DNA from 4 places in the Halomonas sp. IOP_14 genome. Region 4 is predicted to be linked to each of the others. Evidence: predicted binding sites of a transcription regulator. Region 4 holds the regulator's gene; each other region holds the start of a gene.

Region 1 (7,401 bases), on a different contig from region 4:
GATATTCGTAGCGGTTTGGCGTGGCTAACCGATACCCAACAGGATCACTTCCTGCCCCAAATGCTGAACTGGGAAGCGCTGGGCGGCATTAGCTTTAAAAAAGGCTGTTACACCGGCCAGGAAGTCGTCGCCCGAGCACACTTCCGGGGTCAGGTGAAAAAGCGCTTGATGCGTATTAGCTTAGAAGCCGACTCACTGCCCGCAGCAGGTGCTAGCGTGGTTAATAGTGACGATAAAGCGGTAGGTGAAGTGGTGGTCAGTGCGTTTAATCATCAAGGCGGCGTCGAATTACTGGCAGTCATGAGCACCAAAGTCGCCGAAGAAACTATGCAACTTTATTTAGATGGGGTGCCAGCGACACTTCTCACGTTACCCTATACGATTGAACGCGTTGACCCTGAACAGCTGGCAGTTAGCCTTAACGGCTAGGCTTATTCTAGGTTGAAGGCAAGCCAAACAGCGTCGCGGCGGTATTACTGCTCTGAGCTGCGACCTGCTCCTCTGTTTGCCCGCGCAGTGCGGCAACAACGCTGCATACCTCAGCCACTCGACATGGCTCATTACGCATGCCCTGGTAGCCGCTAAGCGGCATATCGGGGCTGTCGGTTTCCAGCACAAAGGCATCGTCAGGCAGTCCCTCAACGGTTCGCCGTAACCGCCTGGCGCGTTCATAGGTGACTGCGCCGCCCAACCCCAGCTTGAAGCCCAGATCGAGAAACTTGGTTGCTTGCTCAATGGAGCCTGAGAAGGCGTGAATCAGCCCTGCCTCTGGAAGCGCAAGCTGGCGTAGGCGCTTGGCGACCTTATCGTTGGCGTGGACACAGTGCACCACTACCGGCAGAGAATGCTGTTTCGCTAGCTTCAGCTGGACATCAAAGTAGTGCCACTGCGCTTCAAGCGTGTCGGTAAAGCGACCATCAATACCGCACTCGCCCACTGCTACTATCTCAGGGTGCTCAGCGAGCAAATGATCAAGCGCGTTGATATCCGACGCTTGATGCTCATCGACAAAGTAAGGGTGCAAGCCCAAGCATACCGACGTATCCGGCCGCTCGCCGAGCGCCAGCACCTGCTGCCAGCGCGAACGGGTCGTCCCCGGTACCACAAAGTGCACGACACCCACTGCCTTAGCGGACTCGAACACCTCAGCCCGATCATCATCGAACTGAGTAAAATCGAGATGGCAATGAGCATCTATCAGCATGGGAACGCCTGACATATAGGGATTAGTGCTCGCGGGTAGGCTGGAAGCGAATATCCGGCCAACGCTCCTGAGTCATCTGCAGGTTCACCCGGGTAGGCGCAATGTAGGTGAGATAACCACCGCCATCGATCGCCAGGTTGGCGCTGGCCTTGCGCTTGAACTCTTCCAGCTTTTTGGCATCTTCACAGTAGACCCAGCGAGCTGTCTGGACATTGACACCTTCATAGAGGCAGTCGACCTTGTACTCCTCCTTGAGACGGTGGGCGACCACATCGAACTGCAGGGTACCTACGGCGCCGAGAATCAGATCGTTGTTGTCCATCGGCATAAAGACCTGGGTAGCCCCCTCTTCGGAAAGCTGCTGCAAGCCTTTTTGTAGCGCCTTCATCTTAAGTGGATCTTTAAGCCGTACGCGCTTAAATAGCTCGGGGGCAAAGTGGGGTATGCCGGTAAAGCGCATATCTTCGCCCACGGTAAAGGTATCGCCGATCTGAATCGTGCCGTGATTATGCAGGCCAATAATATCGCCGGGCCAAGCCTCTTCTACCTGGGAGCGGTCGGAGGCCATAAAGGTCAAGGCGTCGGCAATCTTAACGTCCTTGCCGATACGCACATGGCGCATCTTCATGTTCTTTTCGTACTTACCCGAGCAGACGCGCAAAAAAGCGATGCGGTCGCGGTGATTGGGATCCATATTGGCCTGGATTTTAAACACGAAGCCGGTGAAGCGCTCATCATCAGATGTGACTACCCGCGTATCGGTTTCGTGGGCCTGGGGCGGCGGCGCGTACTCGACAAAACCGTCAAGCATTTCACGCACACCAAAGTTACCCATGGCGGTACCGAAATAGACCGGTGAAAGCTCCCCCCTCCGGTAAGCATCCAGATCAAACTCATGGGAGGCACCGCGCACCAGCTCGACTTCCATGCGCAGCTCTTCGGCCTGCTCTTCTCCAAGCACAGCATCCACTTCGGGATTATCCAAACCCTCAATGCGCTTATCCTCGGGAATGCGGCTACCCTGCCCCTGGGTATAAAGATGAATCACGTCGTTATAAAGGTGATAAACGCCCTTAAAGTGGCGACCCATGCCAATCGGCCAGGTCATCGGCGCACACTGGATATTCAGTACCGTTTCAACTTCATCCATCACCTCAATGGGATCACGGATATCGCGATCCATTTTGTTGATGAAAGTGAGGATCGGCGTGGTGCGCAGACGACACACTTCCATCAATTTAATGGTGCGATCCTCAACACCTTTGGCGCCGTCGATCACCATCAAGGCAGAGTCAACCGCCGTAAGCGTACGGTAGGTATCTTCAGAGAAGTCTTCGTGACCCGGTGTATCCAGCAGATTGACGATGCGGCCGCCGTAGGGGAACTGCATCACCGAGGTCGTTACCGAGATCCCCCGCTCCTGCTCCATCTTCATCCAGTCTGACGTTGCATGGCGATCGTTACGCTTGCTCTTCACCGAGCCGGCTAACTGGATGGCATTCCCAAATAGCAGCATTTTTTCGGTAATGGTGGTTTTACCGGCGTCGGGGTGCGAAATAATAGCGAATGTCCTGCGAAGCTCGGCTTCACGGGCTAATTGAGTCTCTTTCATTGTGCCTCTTCAAATATAGGGTCTCATTCGCAGCACTCACTCAGCAGCTTTCGCTAACTGGCCACCGCGCGTTGAGCCATGTCCATTGCGACAATTGTAACGCTTGGAGGCGGCTGTTGTCGCGGGTGGCGTCAAATGTGACGCTCTTGAAAAAGGCCAAAAAAACGCTGAACAAGTCAGCGTTTTAATCTTACAAAGTGGCACAAGGCCGATGTTAACCACCACCAAAGCCGGGGGCTAGGCGAAGGTATTTACCTGCGTACCTAGGGTGCCCTCTTTAGCTAGATCTGGCTGCGCGCCAGTATCGGCAGAGGCCATTATTTCAGTTACTTGATCAGCTTGCGTATCCAAAGCTTCTTTGAAAACCTGCATTTGAGCCTGTTCGGCGGTTTGCGCCTGATTCATATACAGCGATGCACTGACTGAACTGCTGATGCCTACATCCATATATCCACCTCATGGTGTGCAAATGTACTTATAAACTAGCAAAGCATTAGATCACGCGCAAAGATACCGTCTCTATTACTGGTGCTAGCGTCTATTACTATCGGCCTAACTCGCCTGATCATTAATAAATAAAGCGCTAGTTAGAACCTATCAGCACGAAATGGTGCCATATCGATGGCCGTGGGCTGCCCCTCCATCATATCCGCCATTAGATGACCGGTGGCGGGCCCCAGAGTGAACCCCTGATGGCCATGGCCAAAGGCAAGCCACAACCCTGGATGCCTTGGCGCAGGCCCAATCACTGGCTTCATATCGGGCAAACAGGGGCGCGCGCCTTTCCAAGGGGCGTCATCGCGTCGCTCGCCCAAGGGGAACACGCTGCGTGCCACTTTCTCGGCGGCGCCCAGTTGATTGACATCAGCAGGCGCATCCAAGCGATCAAGCTCAGCGCCGGTAGTCAAGCGAACCCCTGCGTTCATCGGCGCCAGCAGGTAGCCCACCTCGGCATCCATAACCCAGAAGTTTAGCTTGGCTGGCGCTTGAGGCGCGTAATGCATGTGGTAGCCACGTTTTACAAAGGTAGGAAAGTGGTAGCCCAATTCTTTTAGCCAGCTTCCCGCCCAGGGCCCTAGCGCCACGACGACGTCATCTACTTCTAACGCTTCAGCAGCGGTATTGACCTGCCAGCGATCACCCATTTGCTGAACCGACTTGATATCCGACTGCAAAATACGCCCGCCATCATTACTAAACGCTTGGGCGTAAGCCGCGACCAACCCACCTGGATCAGCAACCGTCCAGGGATCAAGCCAGTGAATTGCGCCGATAATGGTGTCACTCAAAGAGGGCTCTTTCTGCGCAAGAGCCGCCTTATCCAGTTGCTCAAACTGCACGCCATAAAGGCGCCGTGCTTCTTCGGCCTCGGTTATCCGCGCAGCAAGTTTTTCAGGCGTGCGATATAGCTCAAGCCATCCCTGCCTGCGCACCAAGTGCTCAGCGCCTGCGGCTTCAATCATCGGGCCGTGGGTTTTTAGCGAAAGCTGAATCAGTGAGGCGTATTCCGGCACGATTTTCTGGTAAGTCTTCGGCGCTGAGTTCATCCAGTAGCGCAATAGCGGGGAGGCGGCGTTGACCATACCCGCGGGGCGGTAACGAATATCTACCCGACGGTTAGGTAAAACGCTGAGGAGCGTTTTAACGTCGCGGGGAAAAGGGTAAGGCCTTACCGCTTCCCGCTGAATGATACCCGCATTGCCAAACGAGGTTTCGCGGCCAGGCTGAAGGCGATCTACCAGGGTCACCTCATGCCCACGCTGGCGCAGATGCCAGGCAATGCTGACACCGACCATGCCTGCTCCCAAAACTACCGTTTGACGCGCCATCTTGATGCACTCCCTTTTCAGCGTTTATGAACCACAATTGAAGATCTATAACTAATTGAAAAATATCACCAATCAATGCGCATTAACACAGTAGAAAACGCTATTTTATTTCTAAAAATCAGTAATTAATGCTGCCATTAGCGTTAAAAAGGATGACTTCACTATTAGCGGCATAACAATTGCTTAGTTTCTATTAGGAAACCTGAATAGCAGTCAGTTAGCACCGGTGCAACGGTTCCCCCTCCTTCCGCTTAAAACAAACAAAGCACCAAAAAGAAGCGCACTTGCACCAAAAGATACTAAGGAAAACACCATGCCTACCACGCTAAATTTGGACAGCTCGTTGCTCGATATGCTCTGGGTGCTCTGGGCCGCTGCTCTGGTATTTGTGATGCAAGCTGGCTTTCTCTGCCTGGAAGCGGGCACTACGCGCACCAAGAATGCTATCAACGTCGCTATGAAAAACGTAGCGGACTTTGCCATTGCCGTCAGTATTTTTTGGTTAGTCGGTTTTGGTCTCATGTTTGGCGACTCTCACCACGGCTTAATCGGCACAACGCTGTTTGGTTGGCAATTAGAAGCCTCCAGCCACTGGGTGATTACCGTTTTTATTTTCCAAGCAATGTTCTGCGCCACCGCCGCTACCATTGTGTCGGGCGCAGTGGCAGAACGTATGCCCTTTTTAGCCTATACCTGGACGGCCCTCTGGATAGCCTTGGTTATCTATCCGGTTTTTGGGCATTGGGCATGGAGCGGGCTTTTGGATGGCGCGGAAGGCTGGTTAGGGGCGCTAGGGTTTGTCGACTTTGCGGGCTCCACGGTCGTACATAGCGTAGGCGGTTGGGTCGCCCTGGCAGCGGTACTGTGTATTGGGCCACGCAGCGGACGCTTCAGCCACGGTAAACCACCTACTGCCTTCCCTTCAGGCAACTTACCCCTCGCCATGTTAGGCGCACTGTTTATGATCTTAGGCTGGTTTGGCTTTAACGGCGGTAGCACCCTGGCCGTTACCGAGCAAATACCCAGCATAATAGCCAATACTGTTTTGGGCGCCGTCGGCGGCATCCTTTCGGGCATGCTGATGGGGCTACGCACTCGGCGCTACGCCGACGTTATGTATGCGATTAATGGCGCCATTGCGGGCTTGGTCGCCGTCACCGCCAGCGCTCATGTGATCTCCTTATCGGCGGCATTTGGGCTGGGTGCGGTTAGTGGCGTACTGATGGTACTGACCAGCGAATGGCTGATAAGCAAACATATTGATGATGCAGTCAGCGCCATACCCTCGCACCTCGTCGCGGGCGTATGGGGTACGCTAGCACTGCCCTGGGTCGCTGACTTAACACTGATGGATAGTGGCTTGTCGCGATCCGCTCAGTTTGGCGTTCAGTTGATCGGTGTTGTGGTGTGCGGCGTTTGGAGCTTTGGCAGCGCCTGGCTACTGTTCCGCATTACCCGGCGCTTCCTGCCCATACGCGTCTCACCTGAAGCAGAAAAGATGGGCCTCAATCTCGCCGAGCATGGCGCCAAAAATGAGTTGAACCAACTGCTTGAGCATATGCGCCAGCATGAACAGCAGGGTGATATGCGCCAGCGAATTGACGCCGACCCGTTTACCGAAGTGGGCGAAATAGCGGCGAGCTATAATCGCGTAACCGCTGCCCTTGAAAGCGCCGTTGGACATACCCGCGTGATGCTTCGCAATCTCCGCGATGGCGTGATTACCTGGCAGGCAGACGGCACCCTGACCAGCCTTAACCCTGGAGCGGAGCAACTCTTCGAGGTCGACGCCAAACAGATTATTGGCCAACCTGTCTCGCAGCTATTGCCAACCCGCTCCCTCAGCCCCGGAGCACGCCATGAAATTAAACGCCGCTGCGCAGATATGCAGGTGCGCCACCTGGAAATACAAGTCAGCGAAGGAGCCAGCGGTTCCGCGTCAGAGCGCTCAGGGATGGTGCGCGATATTACCGAGCGCAAACAGCTGCAGGAGCAGTTAAACCGCGAACGCGACCTTGCCCGTACTACCCTGGCATCGATCGGTGATGGCGTTATTACCTGCGACGCTAGTGGCAACGTAACGTTTATCAATGCGGAAGCTAAGCGCTTGACCGGATGGACACTCGAAGAGGCCATGGATAAACCCATTTACGTGGTGTATCAACTACTCGATGAAGCCAGTGGCCAACCGCTAAACAACCCGGCCCGGCAAGTGCTCACTCAACTAACTCCGGTGCACTCCACCGAGCACTGCCTACTGGTCAGTCGTGATCACTCGCATACCCCCATCCAACACAGCGCTTCACCAATACGTTCGCGCAGCGGCATTACCTTAGGTGCAGTGGTCGTTTTTCAGGATGTTGTTAGCCTCACTCGCCAGTTGACCGAACAGCTGAGCTATCAGGTCAGCCATGACAACCTGACCGACCTGCTCAACCGCCGCGCCTTCGAATCAGCACTGACTGCGCTACTTAATCGCGACGATGGCCACCATGTGCTGTGTTACCTGGATCTCGATCAGTTCAAAATCGTCAATGACACCTGCGGCCATCTCGCTGGAGATGAGCTGCTGCGCCAATTGGCGTTAAAATTTAAAGACCATGTGCGCAGCAGCGATATCGCCGCCCGCCTGGGTGGCGATGAATTCGCTTTGTTGCTACCCGATTGCGGTATAGAGCGAGCATTGACGATTGCGGAAGCGTTACGCTGCGATATTGAGCAGTATCGTTTTTCTTGGCAGGGCCATACCTTTGGTA
Region 2 (7,401 bases), on a different contig from region 4:
AATCGGCCCATGGCGAACGTCCACCGGCGAGGCTTGGGGCGCCATAAAATCGAACACCCGATCACGCTGTGTCAGCGATTGCAGAAAGCTCATGCGGAGGCCTCCTCGGGCGTGCTATGGGAATTATTAGGGTCAGAATTCGCCGTATCATCGCGCTTGCGACGCTTGAGGTAGCGAAACAGCCCCGCCACCCCTTTGGGCAGAAACACCGTGACCAGTACGAACATCGCGCCCAGGGCAAACAGCCAGGCATCGGGCATTACGCCGGTAAAGATGGTTTTGGCGTAGTTAACTAAAATGGCGCCTATCACCGCGCCATATAGCGTGGCGCGACCGCCCAACGCTACCCACAGCACAATCTCGATGGAGAAAATCGGCGAGAATTCGCTGGGGTTAATGATTCCCACCTGAGGAACATAGAGCGCGCCCGCCAGACCTGCGAGCATCGCCGAGACCACAAACACAAACAGCTGAAAGCGCTCGACCCGGTAGCCGAGAAAGCGCGTACGCGCTTCGGCGTCGCGGGTGGCCACGCTCACCCGCCCCAACTTGCTGGTCACAATCGCACGGCACAGGATATATCCCAGCGCCAGCGCAACGCCGGTGGCCAGGAACAACCCTAGGCGCGTGGCATCGCTGCGCAGGTCAAAACCGACGATTTCGCGGAAGTCAGTCAGGCCGTTATTACCGCCGAAGCCCATCTCGTTGCGGAAGAAAGCCAGCATCAAGGCAAAGGTCAGTGCCTGAGTGATAATCGACAGATATACACCGGTGACCCGTGAGCGAAACGCCAAAAAGCCGAATACCAGTGCCAGCAGCCCGGGGGCCAGCAGCACCATGGCAAAGGCGAACCAGGCCATATCGAAGCCGTGCCAGAACCACGGTAAGCTGTCCCAGTTCAGGAACACCATAAAGTCGGGCAACACGGGGTGGCCGTAGGTGCCGCGGTCGCCAATCTGGCGCATCAAATACATACCCATGGCGTAACCGCCAATGGCGAAGAAGGCGCCGTGTCCCAGACTTAAAATGCCCAGATAGCCCCACACCAGATCCACCGCCACGGCCAGCAACGCGTAGCTTAGGTACTTGCCGAATAGGTTAACGGTATAGGCGCCCACATGTAGTGGATTATCCGGCGGCACTGCCACGTGCAGGAGGGTGACCAGCGCCAGCGCGGCCAGTAGCACGCCGAGAAAAATCTGCGTAGAGCGTTCGCTGAATGGGCGTGTTAGCCAAAAATTGGTCGATGATTCGGTCGTTAAAGACATCGTTTAGCCCTCCGCAGCCCGGCCCTTCTGCGGGAAGAGTCCACGCGGGCGTTTTTGAATGAATAGGATGATAAACACCAGCACGATAATTTTGGCCAATACCGCGCCTGCCCAGGGTTCCAGCACCTGGTTAATGACCCCCAGCGATAGCCCGGCCACCAGCGTGCCCCACAGGTTACCCACGCCGCCGAACACCACCACCATGAAGGAGTCGATGATGTAGTTCTGCCCCAGGTTAGGGCCGACGTTGGTGAGCTGGGAGAGGGCGACACCGGCAAGCCCGGCCACACCCGAACCTAGCGCGAAGGTCATGATATCCACACGAGTGGCACGAATGCCCATGGAGCGTGCCATGGCGCGGTTTTGAGTCACCGCACGTACCTCAAGCCCCAGCCGGGTACGATGCATAATCAGCATCAGCCCGGCAAACACCACCAGCGCAAAGCCGAGCACGTACATGCGGTTAAGCGTTAATGACAACGCATCATTCACCACTAGCGAACCACTCATCCACTCGGGGGTGATGACGGTACGGTTAAGCGGTGAAATCACCGTGCGCACCAGCTGCTGCAGAATCAGGCTGATACCAAAGGTCGCCAGCAGCGTCTCCAGCGGGCGGCCTTTGAGGAACTGGATAACACCGCGCTCGATCGCCACACCCGCCAGAGCAGCGACCATAAAGCCCGCGGGAATCGATAGAATCAACGCCAGCCCAGGCTGGCCGGGCAGCAGTTGCTGCATCGCCCAGGTGGTGTAGGCGCCCAGCATCATCAGCTCGCCGTGGGCCATGTTGATCACGCCCATGACCCCGAAGGTGATCGCCAGGCCAATAGCAGCTAGCACCAGCACTGAGCCGAGGCTCAAGCCGAAATAGAGCGTTTCCAGACCACGATTGATTTTGAGCTGCTGCTCAATGCCCGCCAGAGAAGCGGCAGCGGCATTGGCGACGACGGGATCATCGCTATTGGCTGCCCGGCTCAATGCCACGCGGGAACGGGGGTGTAGGCTGCCGTCCAGCGCTTCGACCCCAGCCATTTCGCCCGCTTCGGCGCGGTAGATCGCCACGGCCTGGGTCAGCCGGTAACGCACCTGCTCGTCCTCTTCCTGTTCGATCAAGTCGTCGAGAGTGGGCACCAGCTCACCATCTACTTCCCCTAACAGTCGCTCGGCCGAGGTGCGGCGGCGCTCCACATTAGGCGAGTAAAGGTCAACTACCGCGATGGCACTGCGCAACTGATTACGCAGGTTGTTGTTGATGCCGATACGCTCCAGATCACGACGGGACATCTCGCCCAGCGCTTCGCCGGTTAGGACATCGGCCACCGGCCAGTCGCGGCCGCGGTTCTCTAGCACCAGCACGAACCGGCCGTCTTCGGTGCGCTGCAAGCGGCCATCCAACAGCGCTTGCAGCCAGTCACGGGCGCGCTCGTCGTCGCTTTGCAAAATCGCGGTAATCGCTTCGCCTTTGGCGGCGTAAGATTCAACGTCCAGCGCCGCCAACAGTTCGAGCGCGGCCGCACCGTCGGCAGTATTCATGGAGCTCGTTTGTGCTTGGGCGGTCACTGTGATGCTTAACAACAGTAGGCACAGCAGCCCTAAGGAAAGGAAACGCCTCATGGGGTTCTTCCTTTGGTTATCTAAAGAGGGGGAGTTAGCGTGCTCCCTCGCCACTTGGGCTTCAGCCTAGGGACGAGGGATCAGTATTACTCACTACAGGAGCTTTTACTCAGCGAGCGCCGCTTCGGCTTCTTCTGCTGCGGTGCTGCCACCGCACGAGCCGTTCACGACGTTGAAGTTGCCGCACTCCATCGGCTTGCGCCAATCGGCAATCAGGTCACGGGAGCCAGGTAGGTAGTCAGACCAGGCGTCGCCCGCCACGGTAGACGGTGTCTGCCAAACGATATCGAACTGGCCGTTGTCCTGAATCTCACCGATCAACACCGGCTTGGTGATGTGGTGGTTGGGCATCATCGCCGCATAACCGCCGGAGAGGTTAGGCACGGTTACACCGATAATGGCGTCTTTCACCGTATCGACGTCTGTCGTGCCCGCTTTGCGAACCGCTTCGGCCCACATATTGAAGCCGATGTAATGCGCTTCCATTGGGTCGTTGGTCACTGCCATATCGTCGCCGGTGTACTCAATCCAGGCATCGATAAAGTCGTAGTTGTCATCGTTATCGACGCTCATGAAGTAGTTCCAGGCAGCCAAGTGGCCTACCAGCGGGCCGGTATCAATACCGGTAAGCTCCTGCTCACCCACAGAGAAGGCGATGACGGGAATATCGGCAGCGTCGATACCCTGGTTGGAGAGCTCGGTATAGAACGGCACGTTGGCGTCGCCGTTAACCGTCGAGATTACGGCGGTCGGTTTACCCTCTTCACCGAAGCGGCGAATTTCTGCCACGATGTTCTGCCAATCGGAGTGACCGAACGGCGTGTAGTTGACCATGATGTCCTCATCCGCGATGCCGTGTTCATCCTTGAGGAAGGCCTCGAGGATACGGTTGGTAGTGCGCGGATAGACATAGTCGGTACCCACTAGCGCAAAGCGCTCGATACCGACTTCGTTGATAAGGTATTCAACCGCAGGAATCGCCTGCTGGTTAGGCGCTGCGCCGGTGTAGAAGACGTTTTCAGAAGACTCTTCGCCTTCATACTGCACCGGGTAGAACAGCAGCCCGTTGAGCTCCTCTACGACGGGCAGCACGGATTTACGCGAAACCGACGTCCAGTTGCCGAAAATCACGTCCACTTCTTCCTGGTCTAGTAGCTCCCGGGCGCGTTCGGCAAACAGCGGCCAGTTAGACGCCGGGTCAACCACCACGGCCTCTAACTGACGGCCCAGCAAACCACCGGCTTCGTTCTGCTGTTCGATAAGCATTTCGACGGTGTCTTTGAGGACAGTTTCACTAATCGCCATGGTGCCGGAGAGGGAGTGCAGGATACCAACTTTGATCGGGTCGTCGTCCTGGGCGATAGCCTGGGTGCTGACCCCCATGATGGCAGTGGTGAGTAAAGCGGTCGCGAAACGGCCACTTGAAAGGTATGGGCGAGGGTGTGTCGAGCGTTTGAGAGTGTGCATTGTTAATCTCCTTGCGCCCCTTATGACTGGGGTTTGTTATGACCGGGGCTTGATGATTGGCTTCGCACTTGGGGTGGTTGTGTTAGCTCCCCCCAATACGTCTACTAGCCAACAGCTCTTGCAAGGGGTGCGCCAGATTGGCACAAAGTTGTCTTATAGCTATCTAATCAGCCACTTAATAATCATCAGAAAATCTCGACTTTCTCAATATGCACCAAAATAAAGCGCAGAAAAGCAGCTAAAGCACCCTGCCAATGCACCAATAAGATTCGGTGCACCAATTAGATACGCGGGCTTTTAAAATACATAACAGCAACCCAGTGATTACTTATCAGTTACAGAACCACTCTTTGTTACCCGTCAAAAACGGAAATAAAAAAAGAGCGCCGACTTTCGTCGGCGCCCCGTTGCTCAACATTACTTCTTTAAGTATTTAATCGCTTTCAGGCGAACCTGAATTAGGGGTTGCCTTCATACCACGACGCAGCAGAGGGCCCACAATATAAGGCAGGATCAAGCCCAATCCAGCAAAAACCCAAAGGCCGATAGCCAGACCGCTATCCCAAAGAATCATCCAGTCGCCATCGGAGATATCCATGGCATGGCGCAGATTCTTCTCCATCTCTGGCCCCAACAACAAGCCAAGAATCACTGGCACCAGCGGAATCTCAAGCTTGCGCAGGACATAACCACCCACCCCAAAGGCCACCATAAAGTAGAGGTCAAAGATGGTGTTACTGATCGAGTAGATACCCACGAAGGCAATCATCGTGACGATCGGCAGCAAGTACATCGGCGGCACGGACAGCAGCTTGACGAAGATGCCCACCAACGGAATATTAAGGATCAGCAGCAAAAAGTTACCGATCAATAGTGCTGCGATCACGCCCCAGACGATGTCGGCATTCTGGGTGAACATCAGCGGCCCAGGGGTAATATTGAGCGAAATCAACAACGCTAAGAGTACTGCAGTAGTACCACTACCCGGCACACCTAGGGTTAGCATGGGAACCAGAGCACCGCTCGAAGCAGCGTTGTTGCCAGATTCTGGAGCAGCCACACCACGCGGGTCGCCTTGTCCAAAATAGCCTTTCTTACCCAACACACGTTTTTCAAGGGTATAGCTGATGAAGCTACCCAACGAAGCACCAGCACCAGGCAGCACCCCGGCGACAAACCCTAGCACCCCACCGCGAAAACTGGTGGGAAGAATTTCGCGGATATCTTTCCAGGAGAGCGAAAGTTTGTTGACCTTCATCTTCTCTTTACCACCGCCTGCACGCTCTTCGATGAAGAAGAGCAGCTCGGAAATGGCAAACAGACCGACGATAGCAATGATGAAGTCCACGCCTTCAAAAAGTTCGAGCACCCCAAAGGTGTAGCGCTGCACACCGGTATTGTCGATACCCACCGTGGCGATCATTAGACCAATACAGGCGGCAACCACTGTTTTGATGGGGTTTTTACCGGTAATACCGCCTAAGGTAGCGAACGCCAGCAGGAAGAGCGCAAAATATTCCGCAGGGCCGAACGTTAAAGCAAAGTTAGCCAACAATGGTGCCAGCAAGATCAAACCAATAGTGGCGATAAGACTACCGATAAAAGAGGCCACCGCAGAGATCGCCAGCGCCTCGGAAGCCTTGCCCTTCTGGGCCATAGGATAACCATCAAGACAGGTCATCATGGCCGGTTCATCGCCGGGAATATTTAACAGAATCGATGAGATACGCCCACCGTACATGGCACCCGCATACACTGACGTCAGCATAATCAGAGCCGTTTCTGGAGCGAGCCCTAAACTAAATGCCAGCGGTATCAGAATGGCCACGCCATTGGCAGGGCCTAACCCCGGCAAAGCGCCGATCAACGTGCCAAGAAAAGCACCTAGCAAGGCGAACATCAGGTTATGGGGTTGCAGAGCAACGCCAAAACCATCCATTAGGTAACCTAGAGTTTCCATCAGTTCACCTCCAGGAATGACAACAGACCCAGCGGTAAGGCGAGATCAAGTGCAAAACTAAACAGAAAGTACACGACTACTGCCGAGACTGCCCCGGTCATGTAAGCATTGAACGGCCGAGCCCCCATGCGCCAGCAAAGCGTTCCCACGGCAAGCGTAGTGCTAATAATGAAGCCCAGCGGCTGAAGCAGCATGGCGTAAAAGATCAGCACCACCACGGCGATGATTAGCTCGACACCCGTACGGCTCCAAGGCCAGGCGTTGTCGGGATCAGGGCGTACAATCAAATAAAGGCTGGAAATTGCCAGCACCACGGCCAGCAATTTCGGAAAAGTGTCAGGGCCGACGGCTTCGGCCCCACCAAACGGCTCCGGGAACTGAGTCGCGGCCCAGCCGTACGCAACGGCCAGGACGATCATCAAGACCCCAAAGATGCGGTCATTGAAAGTCATTACTGAATCAATCCAATATCTTTAGAGAGCTGTTCAATGTCACTGATCTGGTTGAGTACAAACTCTTCAAACTCACCAGCGGTCATGTGGAAAGGCATCAAACCGTTTTGAGCCATGACATTCTGCCACTCTTCACTCTGGTAAATAGTGTCCATGGCATCGGTCCAATACGCTTTAGCTTCTTCGGAGACATCCGCAGGCATATAAAAGCCGCGCCAGTTGGGGCCAAGGGCGTCGATGCCTTGCTCGCGTGCGGTGGGGATATCAGACAGGTCTCCCGGTAGGCGCTCTTCGGAGAGTACCGCTAGGACGCGCAAGTCGCCAGACTCCATAAACCCTTGGGCTTCGGTGATATCACCGGTAAAGGCGTCTACGTGCCCGCCGATCACTTGGGTTAACGCTTCACCACCATTGTTGTACGAAAGGTAGGCAATGCGCGGAAGATTCTCGACATCGGCTGCCTGAGCAGCAATCAACACTTTAAGATGATCCCAACCGCCCTTAGCGCTACCGCCGGCGAACTTGACACTACGCGGGTCTTCCTTAAGTGAGTCCATCAATTCATTCAGGTCATCGATCTCGGAATCAGCGGCTACGGCGATAATCCCGTAATCCGCACCTAGAGCACCGATCCAAT
Region 3 (7,401 bases), on a different contig from region 4:
AACCCATACTCGTGGCTCAGCAGATTGCATCGGACGGATCCACCGCGCGCGCTCTAAATTGACCCGCAGCTGGTCGATTCTCGACGCCACTGAGGTGTTCAACGCCAAGCGAGTTTGTTCGCCCACTACACCATCTTCCTGCAGCAAATGACGGCGCTGGAAACGCCTCACCGCGGCTTCCAGCGGTGCATCAAAGGCACGCCGATTCGACCCGGCTTGTACACCGATTAATGGATAGGCGCTGCTATCCGCCACCTGTAACTCAGCCTCTCCCCATAGTGCCAGGCGCTGGCGCAGCACACTCACATCGTCGGCTTCATCGCCTGGCCGCAACGACTCTTCCCGCGCAGCCAAGTAGGGCACGCTGCCCAGGTTAGCCAGCTGATAATGCTGCTTCAAGGCATCGCGCAGTTGCTGATATTCAGCAGACGAGGGCCGAGCCAGCGCGATCGCGTTATCAAGCGAGCGGTCATCGACGGCATGCACCACACGCAGCAGTGAGTAGCGACGTTCAGGGCGCGGCGCATCCCACTGGGGTTCGACATCGCGCGGGTTCACCTTACCGCGCTCTAAATGATCCAGCGCCAGCAGCAACGCTCGAGTTGCTTTAATATCAAACGACGCCTGAGCGGCTTGACTGCTTGCCTGACTGCGCTGGAACTCATCAATCAGTGTATCAGCGTGGTAATCCTCGGGTGTTAGACCATCGGTTTCCAAGCTATTCAACGCAGCCACCAGTGACTCAACCGCCACGGCTGCCTGCCAGGCGGGCTGCCCATCACGCAGTTGATAAAACTCAGTAACGGGTAGCCGCTGCGCCTCAACCGCGCTTAATTGCTGGGCTAACGCCTGTTGTAACGGCGCTGAATCCGCATTCGCATAGCTAATGCCTAAAGGGCTGTGGGTAAGCGTGAGACAAAGAGCGACCCCTATCGCCCATTGTCTTAGTGGCTGTATCTCGTTCATCGCCCTCTCCTTGCGTTATTATAGTCTTCCACATCGCCGACCCTGTTTTTTATATTAGTCGGCTAATCTTTATAATGACTTATATTGCTCGTAGGATCGACTTTTATGGCTCTTCGTTTAAATGTTGCCACGTTATTATTTTCTCTCCCTTTTACATTATTTACATTACCGCTCCACGCTGCCAGTTTCTTCGCCCAAGTTGATTCAACGCCACCTCGCGGCATACTGCCTTTACACCATCAGTTGCTGCAGCTCGCCCCCCAGGCCTCGCCCGATGCGCTGCGTTTAGCCGCCCAAGCGCTTAACTGCGCCGAGCCTAATGCCGAGCGCTTGGCAGTGATCGATTACTCGCTGCCATCTACCGAGCCGCGCTTGTGGGTATTTGATTTGCTCCAGCATAAGCTACTCTTCGAAGAGCTGGTCTCCCACGGCCAGGGGTCTGGCGACGCCCAAGCAGAGACGTTTTCCAATACCCCCGATAGCCATCAATCCAGCATTGGCCTATTTCGCACTATGAACAGCTACTATGGGCGCAACGGCTATTCACTGCGCCTGGAGGGTCTGGAACCCAACGTCAATGACTTGGCGTTTGAGCGCGCTATTGTGATCCACGGCGCGGACTATGTAAGCGACGCCTTTATCAACCAAACGGGGCGGCTCGGGCGCAGCCATGGCTGCCCAGCGGTACGCGAAGACGTCACTTACCCGCTGATCGACAGTCTAAAAGAGGATCAGTATGTGTTCGCTTATTATCCCGATGCCGAGTGGCTGGCCACCTCCGCGTTTTTAGGCTGCACGGCCACCGCCGCACAGCTAGCCCGGCGCTAATGTTACCCAGACTCTTAATGAGGGGAACGTTAACAACCTCAGTCTTACAGGCAATCAGTAGCTGAATTTTATCATTTTCGGCCGCTAAATCAGGCGCACAAGGGAACCCTCTGCAATACTTTGTGACAAATTAACACAAAATATTGCTATCTGCCGTAGGTGTCTCTGCCATGTTCACCTTTATGCACCCGTACCAAAAAATTCGCCGCCTGGAACAGGAAGTTGCCGAGTTACGCACTCAGCTTGACGCTGCTACCCCCTCCCCCAGTTGTCGATTATTGAGCCTGATGAAACCGGCACAATCCATCGGCATGCTGCAGGCAAGAGGCGCGGATATGCTGGCTTCTCTCAATAGTGGCATACAGGAGTACGCGGATCAGCTTGCCGGCGAGCGGGCCACCCTAACGGAAACGGTTAATTTAATTGCCACCGCTGAACAGGCGGTCAGTAGCCTTGACCAACGCTGCCACGACACTGAACGTACCGAAGCGTTACCCCCATTAGTGTTAGCTAAAACTCTGCACGCCTTAAGCCAGCTACAGGTCGCTCTCGCCCGTAGTGCAGGCCACGCCCAGGCGTTAGCGGTAAGTACGGCCCTCGAAACGGCCCATAGCCAAGGTCTGCTTGGCAGCACCGATGCCGCTAGCCAGCAATCTCCAGGATTGGCAGCCATTGCAGACGATGTCCACCGCTTAGCGTTGACTATGCACAGCTTGAGCCATCAGCTCAGCCTACTGATGGAGCAAATTAATAGCCAGGTAAGAGAACACTCGCAGGCCGTAGTGAAAAAACGTCTGGCCGACGAGGAGATTACCCATTCCGCGCAAGCAGCTAAGCAGGCAGTGCATCAGCTTGCTGACCAAGCTCAGCATATGCACAAGGTGATTCATCACAATGCCACCGCTGCGTTTTTACACTCCGCGAAGCTTGATCATGCGGTGTGGAAGTGTCGGCTTTATAAGCAGCTCCTCTCTGCCAACACAGACACTCCCCTAGAAGACCATCACCAATGCCGTTTAGGGCGCTGGCATCAACATGGAGAAGGTCACCAACGTTACGCCCGCACTGAGGCCTATCGAGCGCTGGCGGCACCCCATCGCCGTATGCATGACAGTGGCGCGGAAGCACTTAAGTTTGCCCGCCTGGGCGACCGCAATGGTCAACTGGCCGCCTTGGGAGTCATGGAAGAAGCCAGCCAGCAGCTCGCCCTGCAGTTGGACAACCTCATGGAGCACGCCATGTATGAGGCGCCCTATTCAACCAATCATCACTCACCGCTTGCGGGCGCACCTTAAATAGCCGTTGTACGCTAAATAGCCTTTCGTCTTATCTAGCCGCCTATGCCATGCTGGTTGCAATAAAACCACTTTCCTCACCAGCAGCAATGGGAAAAAGCATATGGCACAGGTCAAAAAGCTAGATCTCGCGTTACAAGGCGGTGGCGCCCACGGGGCTTATACCTGGGGTGTCATTGATCGCCTACTGGCAGATGACCGCATTGAGATTGAGGGCATCAGCGGCACCAGCGCCGGGGCAATGAATGGCGTGGTAATGGCCGATGCGCTCACAAGAGGCGATAAAGAGACCGCTCGGCAAGCACTGCACGACTTTTGGCAAGCGGTGAGTCGCGCGGGTATGGCCAGCCCCATCCGCCGCTCTCCCTTGGACATATTGACCGGCAACTGGAGCCTGGATCACTCGCCCGGTTTTATTGCGATGGACCTATTAAGCCGTGTGGCCTCCCCCTACCAACTCAACCCACTCAATATAAATCCGCTGCGCGATATCGTGGCCGAACATATTGATTTCGAGCGGGTTAGGCAATGCCAACAGCTTAAGCTGTTTGTCGCGGCCACTAACGTACGCACGGGTAAACAGCGGGTGTTCCGCCGTGAAGAGATGAGCGTTGACGCGGTGATGGCCTCCGCTTGCTTGCCCTTTATATTCCAAGCAGTGGAGATCGACGGCGAAGCGTATTGGGATGGTGGCTACATGGGTAACCCCGCCCTGTTTCCTCTCATGGAGGAGTGCAGCGCACGGGATATTCTGCTGATACAAATCAACCCAATCAGCCGTAACGAAGTCCCCACCTCGGCATCGGCCATTATGAATCGCCTCAACGAGATCACCTTTAACTCAGCACTGATTAAAGAGATCCGTATGATTGCGCTGCTTAAGCATACCCTCGATGAGCAAGGCATTGAAAACTGCTACCAGCAGGCGTTGTTCCACCGCATTAGCGGCGAGCAGGCACTTGAGGGCCTCTCCGTCTCCAGCAAATCCAATTCTGAGTGGCCTTTTCTATGCCATCTTTTCGAGCAGGGACAAGCTGCCGCTGAACGTTGGTTAAGCGAACACTTTGAAGCGATTGGTAGCCACTCCACACTGGATATTGATGCCGTCTATTTACATGAATAATGGCTGCACGTTCAGTCCGCCCATTGCACCCTTCTAGCACCAAGATGCCGCAAAATCGGCGTTGCATGCCCAATCATGCAGCATAGACTTGATCACTCATCTCTAACACGCACAACAAAAATAAATTAAGATATTGATTTTTAGCAATAAATATTCAACTGGCAAACTACCTGCATAACTCCTACCAGTGGTGGTAGGCGTGGACCAGGCCCAGTCGGGTACGAGTGCGTCGAACCTGACCTTCAACGGTGAAGGCATGTTCTCGTCAATTGTTTGCGTAACGCGCTAACTTGTTTGCGTTGCGTAGCGACTAACTCGTTTTATGCCCCGTGAGGCCATCCCATGGACATACGCAACAAAGCCAACCGCATTCGGCTGCTTAACTTCTCGACTCCTCAGATGCGCGCTTTCCACTTTTCATGGTTCGCGTTTCATATCTGTTTCTTCGGCTGGTTCGGCATCGCCCCTCTTATGGCGATTGTTCGAGAAGACCTTTCACTGACTCAAACACAAATCGGCAATACGATTATCGCTTCGGTAGCGATTACGGTCATTGTGCGCCTTGCAATTGGCGTACTGTGTGACCGCATCGGCCCGCGTAAAACCTATACCGGGTTACTGATATTAGGCGCTATTCCGGTGATGGGCATTGGCTTGGCCGATAGCTTTGAAACCTTTCTATTGGCGCGCTTAGCCATTGGGGCCATTGGCGCCTCCTTCGTGATTACCCAGTACCACACCTCGATGATGTTCGCCCCCAATGTGGTCGGCACTGCCAACGCTACTAGCGCAGGTTGGGGAAACCTGGGTGGTGGCACCACGCAGATACTGATGCCACTAATCTTCTCGGGCATGCTGATGCTGGGCGTTAACGAAGCCTTTGGCTGGCGTTTAGCGATGATGGTGCCTGGTGTAGTGATGTTCTTTACCGGCATTGGCTACTGGTTCTTTACCCAGGATGCCCCCAACGGCAACTTCAGCGACCTGCGCGCACGCGGCGAATTGCCTGAAGCTTCAGGTGAAAATGGTGCCGCGCAAAGCTTTCTAGCCGCCGCCAAGGATATTCGTGTTTGGGCGCTGTTCGTTGTCTATGGCCTCTGCTTTGGCGTGGAACTGACGATCAACAATATTGCCGCCATCTACTTCTTTGATAAGTTTGAGCTTACCCTGGCCACCGCGGGTCTGATTGCCGGTCTGTTTGGTTTAATGAATATTTTTGCGCGTACTTTAGGCGGCGTCTTCTCGGATCTTTTCGCTAAGCAAGGGGGCTTGAAAGGACGTGTTCGCTGGCTGTTTATTGCCTTGGTTTGCGAAGGTATTGCGTTGGTAGCGTTTTCGCAGATGCACGTATTAAGCCTAGCGATAGGTATCATGCTGGTGTTCAGCCTGTTTGTGCAGATGGCGGAAGGCGCTACTTTTGGCGTGGTGCCGTTTATCAACAAAAAGGCGCTGGGTGCCGTGGCGGGCATAGTCGGCGCTGGCGGTAACGTGGGCGCGGTAGGCGCTGCCTTTCTGTTCCGCAGCGAAAGCCTGACCTATCAGCAAGGCCTGTTCTATTTAGGCCTCACTGTACTGATCCTGGCTTCATGTGTGTTGGTGGTACGCTTTAGCGATGCTACCGAAGCAGAAGAGGCCAAAGCGTATAGCGACGCAGTAGGTGATGATGTAGGCGCGGGCGCTCTGTCGTTACGCTAAGCGCTTTCCAGTACACTCATACTTCCATAACGTTCCTGTTCACTCCCATACGCTTCGGCATGGTATGGGAGAATAACGGTATGGGAGTGTTCACATTTAGGCGGCGAGTCACCAAGGAAATTTCTATGTCTTCAGCGCAGCAACTGCTCTTAACCGCCATCCGTTGCGATATCGACAACCTTACCCACCTTGCCACCACCGCCGATATTGTCGGCGACATCAGCCGCTTCATTCATATGCTCCAGCGTGAACGGGGCGCATCGACGATTTACCTTGTTTCCCAGGGGCAGCGCTTCAAAACCCGCCGCGACACCTACCGGCAACACAGTCAGCAGGCCGAAACACTAATGCGCCAACGGCTGGAAGCGCTCAGTGAGGAGGCCCGCCCCCAGGCCGCCGCGCGCTTACTGCGCCGGATTGCCGCCGTCTGGTACGCGCTTGACGAACTTGGCGCGCTTCGCCAGGCCATTGATACCTTTGCTATCACCCCCGATGCAGCGACCCAGGCGTTTAACCAGTTGACCAGTGGCCTACTAGCCATTGTGTTTGAGGCTGCAGATACCTCTATCGATCCCGATATTACCCGCACGCTAGTAGCGATTTTCCACTTAATGCAAGGCAAAGAGCTGGCGGGCCAGGAGCGCGCCTGCGGCGCCTTTGGCTTTACCCATGGCCACTTCGACGAGCCTCACCGTGCCCTGCTAAACCAACTAATGTCGGATCAACAGCGCTGCTTCGACACCTTTGTAGAGTTTGCGACACCCGAAGCGCAGCAGGCATGGCAGAAGGAGCTTTCACCGCGAACGCTGTCGGGTATTTGCCATCTGCGCGATATCGCCTGCCAGCGCTCGTCGGCAAAACAATCACCACCCAAAGAGACACCCGATAAGCTGGGTGAAACCTGGTATGAACTCACCACGCTGCGCATCGACTCAATGAAAACGGTTGAAGATGCGCTGATTGAACAACTGAGCATGCTCTGCCACCGCAAAATCGGCCAGGCTGAGGAGGCTTTAGAAAAAGCCAAGGCACAGCCCTGCCACCCTACACCCGCCCCCTGCGAGCAGCTGTTGGCGCTGAATGGAGCGCAACCATTAGGTGACCTGACCACCAACGCTCTCACCTCCCCCCTGGGCCGCTCGCTGATCGAGCTCACCCAAGCCCAGGCCAGCCGCTTACAAGGGCTCAGCGATGAGCTTGAAAATACCCGCAAAGCGCTACGAGAACGCAAACTGATTGAACGCGCCAAAGGTCTCATCATGGCCCACCAGGAGATGAACGAAGAGGAGGCCTACCGCTTTCTGCGGAAAACCTCAATGGATCAAAGCAAAAGCATGGCAGATATGGCTCAAGCGATACTGGATCTCTCAGCGATGCTAAAACGCAACGATGCTAAAACATAAAGTAGATGGGCTCCTCGTTAGCAGTCAGTTAGCAGCACAATACCAAGCTGCTTAAGCCTATATTTGCAGGATGCTGTCACCTTAGCCATGC
Region 4 (7,401 bases):
GCACGCGGCTTTACCGCTGAAGATTTTGCCCTCTCCCACCCCGGCGGCAGTTTGGGCAAGCGCTTACTGCTACGCGTTAGAGACCTCATGCACGACGGAGCACGCCTGCCCCAAGTCGCATTGGGCAGCCCGCTGCGCGACGCATTACTCGAAATTACCCGGCAAGGGCTTGGCTTTACCTGCGTAGTGGATAGCGAAGGACGATTAGCGGGGGTCTACACCGATGGCGATCTACGCCGCACGCTGGATCAATTCCATAATCTGCGCGACGTGCGCGTTGATGATGTCATGACCCGGCCGGGCAAGCGCATAGGCCCCGATATCCTGGCGGCCGAAGCGGTACGCATCATGGAAGAAAGCCGTATTACCGCGCTAGCGGTGGTTGATGAACAACAGCGCCCAATTGGGGCTCTACATATGCACGACCTGCTCGCCAGCGGCGTTATTTAACCCAGCGGCGCCAACACGACCTGCTTTACGAACTGATTGATATGGAGGTTCTATGACCCTACCTGCCTCGCTACTCGACCAACTCCGCCGTGTACGCCTGCTAGCACTGGATGTTGACGGCGTCCTTACCGATGGGCGCCTCTACTTTCAGGCCGATGGTATCGAAATCAAAGCATTCCACACCCAGGATGGCCACGGGCTAAAGCTTCTCAAACGCGTGGGCGTACATGTCGCGTTGATTACCGGGCGCGACTCCCCCATGGTTAGCCAACGCGCGGCGGCACTCGGCATTGACCATGTTCACCAAGGCTGTGAAGACAAGCTGACCACACTGCGCGGGCTCTGCCAGCGCCTCGATATTGAACTAGAGCAGGTGGCTTATTGTGGCGACGACCTACCCGACCTAGCGGCTATCAAACGTTGCGGCGTCGGCATTACCGTGCCAAACGCGCCGGACTATATGCATACCCACGCCGACTGGACTACCGAACGCCTGGGTGGCCACGGTGCCGTGCGTGAGATCTGCGATACGCTGCTTGAATCTCAAGGACACTGGGGCGCGGTGCTCGACACCTATCTGCACGGCCGCACGTAAATGTTTAAACGCTTTAAAGTACGCCTCTGGTTAGCCGGGCTAGTCATCGCGCTGGGGATTCTGCTGGTATGGCTTGACCCCCGCGGGCCTCAAGACACCAGCATCGATCCCGAAGCACAGGCTCAGGAACCTGGCCACGTGCTGGAAAATGCCGAGATTACCCTATTCGGGGATAACGGCAGTGTCATGCAGTCGCTAAAAACACCGCGCCTTATCCATACCCCGCAGCGCAGCGAAACCTGGACGGAAGAGCCCGAGGCAGTACTGTATGACAGCGAAAACCGTCAGTGGCTGGCCAGCGCCGCTGTAGGCACGCTCAACACCGCTACCCAAGCCCTGCTGCTGTCAGGTTCGGCTCGACTGTTTGCACCAGATGAAGGCTGGCAGCTAGATACCGAGCTACTGCACTATGATGGCCTCGAGCAGCATGCCTGGAGTGACACACCGGTATTGATGCAGCAACCGCCGCAGCAAATGAGCGCTTCACGTATGGACGTTTGGCTTAACACCAGCCAGGTTCGCTTAACGGATAATGTGCGCGGCACGCACCCCCCGGCCACACAACGCTAATAGGAACCGCCATGAAAGCCATGATTTCCCCAGCCCTGCTCTACACTGCACTGTTCGGTTTAGCGATACCTTTATCAGTGTTAGCCCAAACCAACTCATCTTCCCAGGCCCCAGTGGAAGTGGAAGCCGACCGTTTAGATCTTGATCAGCGGGCAGGCACAGCTGTTTATACTGGGGATGTGGACATTCGCCAAGGCGAAATGCAGCTGCGCGGCGAGCGGGTAGAGATCGAACGCAACGACGCGGGCGAACTCTCGACAGCCACCGCTACCGGTGAACGCGCCTACTTGCGCCATCAAGGCGAAGGGCAAGAAGGCCCCACGGAAGGCTGGGCGCGGCGAATTATTTATCACGTCGCCGAGCGTCGCGTAGAGCTGATCGACCAAGCCGAACTGACCCAGCAAGAGGACACCTTTAGTGGCGGTCGCCTTGAGTATTTTATTGACCGAGAAGTGATTCAAGCGCGCTCTGACGTTGATGGCAGCGAGCCCCAGCGCATACGCATGACCCTTCAGCCTGAACAATAGGGAGCCTAGCTGTGGCCACTGCTGACACTGCGCCGATCAAAACCCTTTATGCCCACCACCTGGCTAAAAGCTACAAACGCCGCCGAGTGGTCAAAGACATCAATCTGGAGATATCCCAAGGCAGTGTCGTTGGCCTTTTGGGCCCCAACGGCGCGGGCAAAACCACCTCATTTTATATGATTGTTGGGCTGGTCAAATCCGACGCTGGCAAGGTGGGTATCGACGATGTGGATTTAACGCGCGCCCCCATGCACGAGCGCGCAGCCGCGGGGATTGGCTATCTACCTCAAGAGGCGTCTATTTTCCGCAAACTCTCGGTTGCCGAGAATATTATGGCGATACTCGAGACCCGCAAAGAGCTTAACCGCAGCGACCGCGAACAGCGCCTGGAAGCGCTACTCGAAGACTTCCATATCACCCATATTCGCGACAACCTGGGCATGAGCCTTTCGGGCGGCGAGCGCAGGCGTGTAGAAATAGCCCGCTCGCTAGCCACAGAGCCCGCTTTTATTCTGCTCGATGAGCCTTTTGCGGGCGTTGACCCCATCTCGGTAGGTGAGATTAAAACCATCATTCGTGCACTGAAACAGCGCCATATCGGCGTGCTGATCACCGATCACAACGTGCGTGAAACACTAGACATTTGCGATATCGCCTATATCGTCGGCGATGGGCAAATCATCGCCAGTGGCTCGCCCGCCTCGATTCTCACCAACCAAAAAGTAAGGGATGTGTATTTGGGCGCCGATTTTCGCCTGTAATGTTTTTGCCTTAATCGCCCCTAAATAGCGCTTTAAAACAACTTTACGACCAATGGCATGCTTATTGCACTTGCGCCAAGCACTCACTCGCACTAGGGTGGAGCATTCTGATTAACGAGTGGTTCTCAGATGGTCATGAAAGCTTCTCTCCAACTGCGTATCGGCACACAGCTGACCATGACGCCCCAGTTGCAGCAGGCCATTGCGCTGCTGCAACTCTCTACGCTGGATCTTCGTCAAGAAATTCAGCAGGCCCTCGATGCCAATCCCATGCTGGAGCAGGAAGATGAATTTAGTGAACAGGCTGTCAGCGAGCCTAAGGAAGAAGAGTGGTCAGAGAGCATCCCTACTGAGCTCTCGGTAGATAGCGACTGGTCAGATACCTATCAAGATATGGGAAGCCAGGGGGGCAGCAGCAGCGAAGGCCCCGACTTTGAGCGCCAGGCAGCCGGGCAGAGCCTTCATGGCCACCTGCTGTGGCAACTCGCCATGACCGATTTTAGCGCTCGCGAGCAGCTTGTCGCGGAAAGTTTAATCGACGCGCTAGACGCCAACGGCTACCTGACCCAGCCGCTCAACGACATCCGTGAAGGGCTTCGTGCCCAGGGCATTGACGGGCTAAGCCAGCGCGAAGTGGAAACCATTCTACTCAAGCTCCAGCAGTTTGAGCCGACCGGCATATTTGCCCGTGACTTGCGTGAATGCTTGATGCTGCAGCTCGCCGCTCTCCCCGATGATACGCCACTGCTGGTTCCCGCCCGCCGCTTGGTGCGGCAGTTTCTCGAAGCGCTTGGCAAAGACGATATGCGTCTGCTGAAACGCCGTCTAGGGCTCGACGACGAACAGCTGGCCGATGTCATCCTGCTTATTCGCAGCCTAGACCCACGCCCAGGCAGCGCCTACGGCGACACCGATGACAGCTATGTCACCCCCGATCTAGTCGTCCGCCACGATAATGAAGGCTGGCATTTAGAGCTCAACCCCGAGGCCCTGCCACGGCTGCGCATTCAGCCCGACTACGCCAGCTTGATTAAGCGTGCGGATAAAAGCGATGACAACCAGTTTCTCAAAGAGCACTTGCAGGAAGCGCGCTGGTTGATCAAGAGCCTCTCTAGCCGAAACGATACGCTGCTGCGTGTTGGTCGCGAGATCATTACCCGCCAGATTGGCTTTTTAGAGCACGGCGAAGAAGCCATGAAACCACTGATACTGGCCGACATTGCCGAAGCCGTGGAGATGCACGAGTCGACTATTTCACGGGTAACGACGCAAAAATATATCCATACACCCCGTGGTGTGTTTGAACTCAAATACTTTTTCTCAAGCCAGGTGAGCGGTCAAGATGGTGACAGCCACTCCAGCACCGCCATCCGTGCACGACTCAAGAAACTGATTCAAGAGGAGCCGCCCGGCAAGCCGCTTTCAGACAGCCGCTTAGTGACGCTATTAGGCGAAGGAGGGATTCAAGTGGCGCGTCGTACGGTGGCGAAATACCGTGAAGCCATGGGCATTCCCTCTTCCAGTGAACGGCGTCGTTTGCGCTAACTTCGTTAACGTTTCAGGGAAACTCTCGACAAGGGCTTTGCAACGCGGCAAAAAGGGTTACAATCGAAGTACAGTCCGATGGATAAGGAGCACGTCAATGCAAGTAAATATCACTGGTCATCACGTAGAACTGACTGACGCCTTGCGTGACTATGTCAACGAGAAGCTTGAGCGTGTAGAGCGCCATTACGACAATATAACTACGGTGCAAGTCACCTTATCAGTGGAGAAAGAGCGCCAGCAGGCCGCCTGTACGCTGCACGCCGCAGGTGCTGACTTACATGCGGAAGCCCTAGACAGTGATATGTACGCCGCTATCGACGCACTAGCGGACAAAATCGACCGTCAACTCGTTAAACACAAGGAAAAAGCACAAGCTCGCGCCCAAGGCGCCGGTGTGCGTTAATTCAATGACGTTGGAAACCATACTCCCCCCGGAACGCGTTCTGTTCGACGTCCCCGGGGGCAGCAAAAAAAGGGTGCTGGAGTTTTACAGCACCTTTATCGCCCAAAATATCCCCAGCCTGGACAGCCAAGAAGTGTTTAGCCGTTTAATCGGCCGCGAGCGCTTAGGTAGTACGGGTATTGGTAACGGCGTGGCTATTCCTCATGCGCGTAGCCCCCACTGCAACGCCCCTATCGCTGGATTTTTGAAACTGGCTGAAGCGATCGATTTTGACGCTATCGACGGCGACCCGGTAGATCTGGTGTTTGTCCTGTTGGTACCCGAAGAGGCAGATGACACGCATCTCTCACTACTGGGTCAGGTAGCGACCATCATGAATGATGCGGACACGCGCCAGCAACTGCGTAAAGCAGCCAGCCAGCGCGAACTGCTTGAGCTGATTACCGCCAAAATTCGCGAGCAATCAGCGGCCTAAGGGTCTGAAACCCTGTTCAGGGCAGATCACAGCAGGTTATCCGCTCACCACCCTCAACGCAGCTTGATCAAAGCAAAGAGAGACTCTATGCAACTGGTGATCATTAGCGGCCGCTCCGGGTCAGGTAAATCTATCGCCTTGCAAGCGCTGGAAGATCTTGGCTACTACGCGATTGATAACCTCCCAGCTATGTTGCTGGGGTCGTTGGTGGATGAACTGCGTGACCAGGGCGACCGAGCACATTTAGCGGTGAGTATTGATGCCCGCAATTTGCCGGGAGCTCTGGAGCGCCTGCCCTCTTTATTAGACGAGTTGCGCCAGCGTAAAATCGACTTTCAAGTTATTTACCTGACCACCGATGCGCGCATACTGCTTGAGCGTTACTCAGCAACGCGTCGCCGTCATCCGCTGACCCGCGATAGCGAAATGACGCTGGAAGAGGCGATCAATAAAGAAGAGACGACGCTAGAGGATATTCGCGATCTGGCCGATCTATTGATCGATACATCACGATTATCGGTGCACGATTTACGCCGTCGCATTACCGACCAAGTAGCCCATCAGCGGCGCGACAAGCTGACGCTAACGCTGGAATCGTTTGGGTATAAACGCGGCGTACCGTTAGACGCCGACCTGGTCTTCGATGTGCGCTGCCTGCCAAATCCGTACTGGGATCCAACGCTGCGCCAGTTCACTGGCCGCGACGCGGAAATCGTGGCTTTTTTGAACAGCTATCCGATTGTTGATGCCATGAGCGACGACATCTTGGCCTGGCTAGAGCGTTGGCTACCCGCTTACCAGAATAGCCAACGTAGCTACATGACTATCGCGATTGGCTGTACTGGTGGCCAGCACCGCTCGGTCTATATGGCCGAGAAGTTAGCGGAAAAATTGACTCCTAGCATGGGCGAAGTTCAACTTCGCCACCGCGAACTGGGTCTGCACTACACCATAAGCGAACAGTTGGCCGCTCCCCTCGTCAGCGCTTCCACACCTAACGAGCGGCCAGAGACCTCTTAAGCGCGTCTATCCATTAATGACACCACTCGGCGAAAAGGAACCAGGGTGCCAGAACGCATACTTACACTTACCAATCAACGCGGGCTACACGCTCGCGCGGCGACAAAACTGGTCAAATGCGGCCAACAGTTCACGGCAAAAATACGCGTTTACAAACAGCAACAGGCCGCCGACGCCGCCAATATCATGTCACTGCTGATGCTTGCCGCACCTTGTGGCACCGAGCTTAGAATCACCGCCGAAGGCGATGACGCCGAACAGGCGCTTGAAGCGATTCAAGCGCTGTTCGACGCCCGCTTTGAGGAGGATCAGTAAGCCGCCGCTTGGCTTGTTAGTCCCCCGCCACGGTCATGGCATCAATCAACCAGCTACCCGTGTGAACACTGCCACGGGTATCAGTGTCATCGCCAATACCTACTAAGCCAGCAAACATCCGCTCCAGGTTTCCGGCAATGGTGAACTCTTCGACCGGGTACTGCACCTTTCCATTTTCGACCCAAAAACCTGCTGCACCGCGGGAATAGTCACCGGTCACACCGTTGACACCTTGGCCCATCAACTCAGTCACCCAAATACCCCGCCCCATCTCTTGCAACAAGCTTTCGCGTGATTGCAGTGGCGTTGCTAAACGCACGTTACGTGCCCCACCGGCATTGCCCGTGGTTTGCATATCGAGACGACGAGCGCTGTAAGAAGAGAGCATATAGCTGGCAATGCGTCCCTGATCGATAAAGCGATTATTGCGCGTTTGCACGCCCTCGCCATCAAACGGTGAGCTTGCCGTGGCGCCAATCTCCATTGGCCGCTCTTCGAGACTAAACCAGTCGGGAAACAATGGTGTACCGAGCCGGTCGCACAAAAACGAGGCCTGCCGGTAAAGCGCACCACCGGCTAACCCACCGAGCAGGTGGCCAATCAAGCCACTGGCCAACGATGGGTCAAACAGCACCGGAAAGGTGCCCGTTGGCGGCCGTTTAGCACCTAGCCTGCGCAGCGTACGCATCGCGGCTTCGCGCCCCACCTCAGCGGGGTCACGTAGCGCCTTGGGGTCA

The links. The regulator sigma-54, encoded in region 4, starts transcription at its own class of promoters, with help from an activator protein. The targets are predictions, from matches to a motif close to TGGCACNNNNNTTGCTNT.
Region 1: a site for sigma-54 is predicted at 4,814-4,831, ahead of amt (ammonium transporter). Genes of this name have one in related genera too.
Region 2: a site for sigma-54 is predicted at 4,470-4,487, ahead of urtA (urea ABC transporter substrate-binding protein). Genes of this name have one in related genera too.
Region 3: a site for sigma-54 is predicted at 4,372-4,389, ahead of K7H09_RS19590 (NarK family nitrate/nitrite MFS transporter). Genes of this name have one in related genera too.

What each region holds. Positions count from the first base shown of each region.
Region 1 is NZ_JAINWD010000024.1:1,192-8,592, reverse strand. It holds gene ygfZ (CAF17-like 4Fe-4S cluster assembly/insertion protein YgfZ) at 1-429, shown strand, start outside; gene K7H09_RS16000 (TatD family hydrolase) at 437-1,204, opposite strand; gene K7H09_RS15995 (peptide chain release factor 3) at 1,227-2,816, opposite strand; gene K7H09_RS15990 (putative motility protein) at 3,054-3,263, opposite strand; gene K7H09_RS15985 (NAD(P)/FAD-dependent oxidoreductase) at 3,404-4,645, opposite strand; gene amt (ammonium transporter) at 4,959-7,401, shown strand, end outside.
Region 2 is NZ_JAINWD010000018.1:16,148-23,548, reverse strand. It holds gene urtD (urea ABC transporter ATP-binding protein UrtD) at 1-93, opposite strand, end outside; gene urtC (urea ABC transporter permease subunit UrtC) at 90-1,268, opposite strand; gene urtB (urea ABC transporter permease subunit UrtB) at 1,272-2,885, opposite strand; gene urtA (urea ABC transporter substrate-binding protein) at 2,991-4,352, opposite strand; gene K7H09_RS13740 (tripartite tricarboxylate transporter permease) at 4,786-6,312, opposite strand; gene K7H09_RS13735 (tripartite tricarboxylate transporter TctB family protein) at 6,312-6,764, opposite strand; gene K7H09_RS13730 (Bug family tripartite tricarboxylate transporter substrate binding protein) at 6,764-7,401, opposite strand, start outside.
Region 3 is NZ_JAINWD010000039.1:3,078-10,478, reverse strand. It holds gene K7H09_RS19610 (L,D-transpeptidase family protein) at 1-966, opposite strand, end outside; gene K7H09_RS19605 (murein L,D-transpeptidase catalytic domain family protein) at 1,072-1,794, shown strand; gene K7H09_RS19600 (CZB domain-containing protein) at 1,965-3,089, shown strand; gene K7H09_RS19595 (patatin-like phospholipase family protein) at 3,193-4,212, shown strand; gene K7H09_RS19590 (NarK family nitrate/nitrite MFS transporter) at 4,555-5,907, shown strand; gene K7H09_RS19585 (nitrate regulatory protein) at 6,033-7,310, shown strand.
Region 4 is NZ_JAINWD010000004.1:85,910-93,310, forward strand. It holds gene K7H09_RS04945 (KpsF/GutQ family sugar-phosphate isomerase) at 1-450, shown strand, start outside; gene K7H09_RS04950 (KdsC family phosphatase) at 503-1,045, shown strand; gene lptC (LPS export ABC transporter periplasmic protein LptC) at 1,046-1,615, shown strand; gene lptA (lipopolysaccharide transport periplasmic protein LptA) at 1,627-2,142, shown strand; gene lptB (LPS export ABC transporter ATP-binding protein) at 2,154-2,903, shown strand; gene K7H09_RS04970 (RNA polymerase factor sigma-54) at 3,033-4,448, shown strand; gene hpf (ribosome hibernation-promoting factor, HPF/YfiA family) at 4,546-4,854, shown strand; gene K7H09_RS04980 (PTS sugar transporter subunit IIA) at 4,859-5,329, shown strand; gene rapZ (RNase adapter RapZ) at 5,417-6,349, shown strand; gene K7H09_RS04990 (HPr family phosphocarrier protein) at 6,395-6,664, shown strand; gene pmbA (metalloprotease PmbA) at 6,681-7,401, opposite strand, start outside.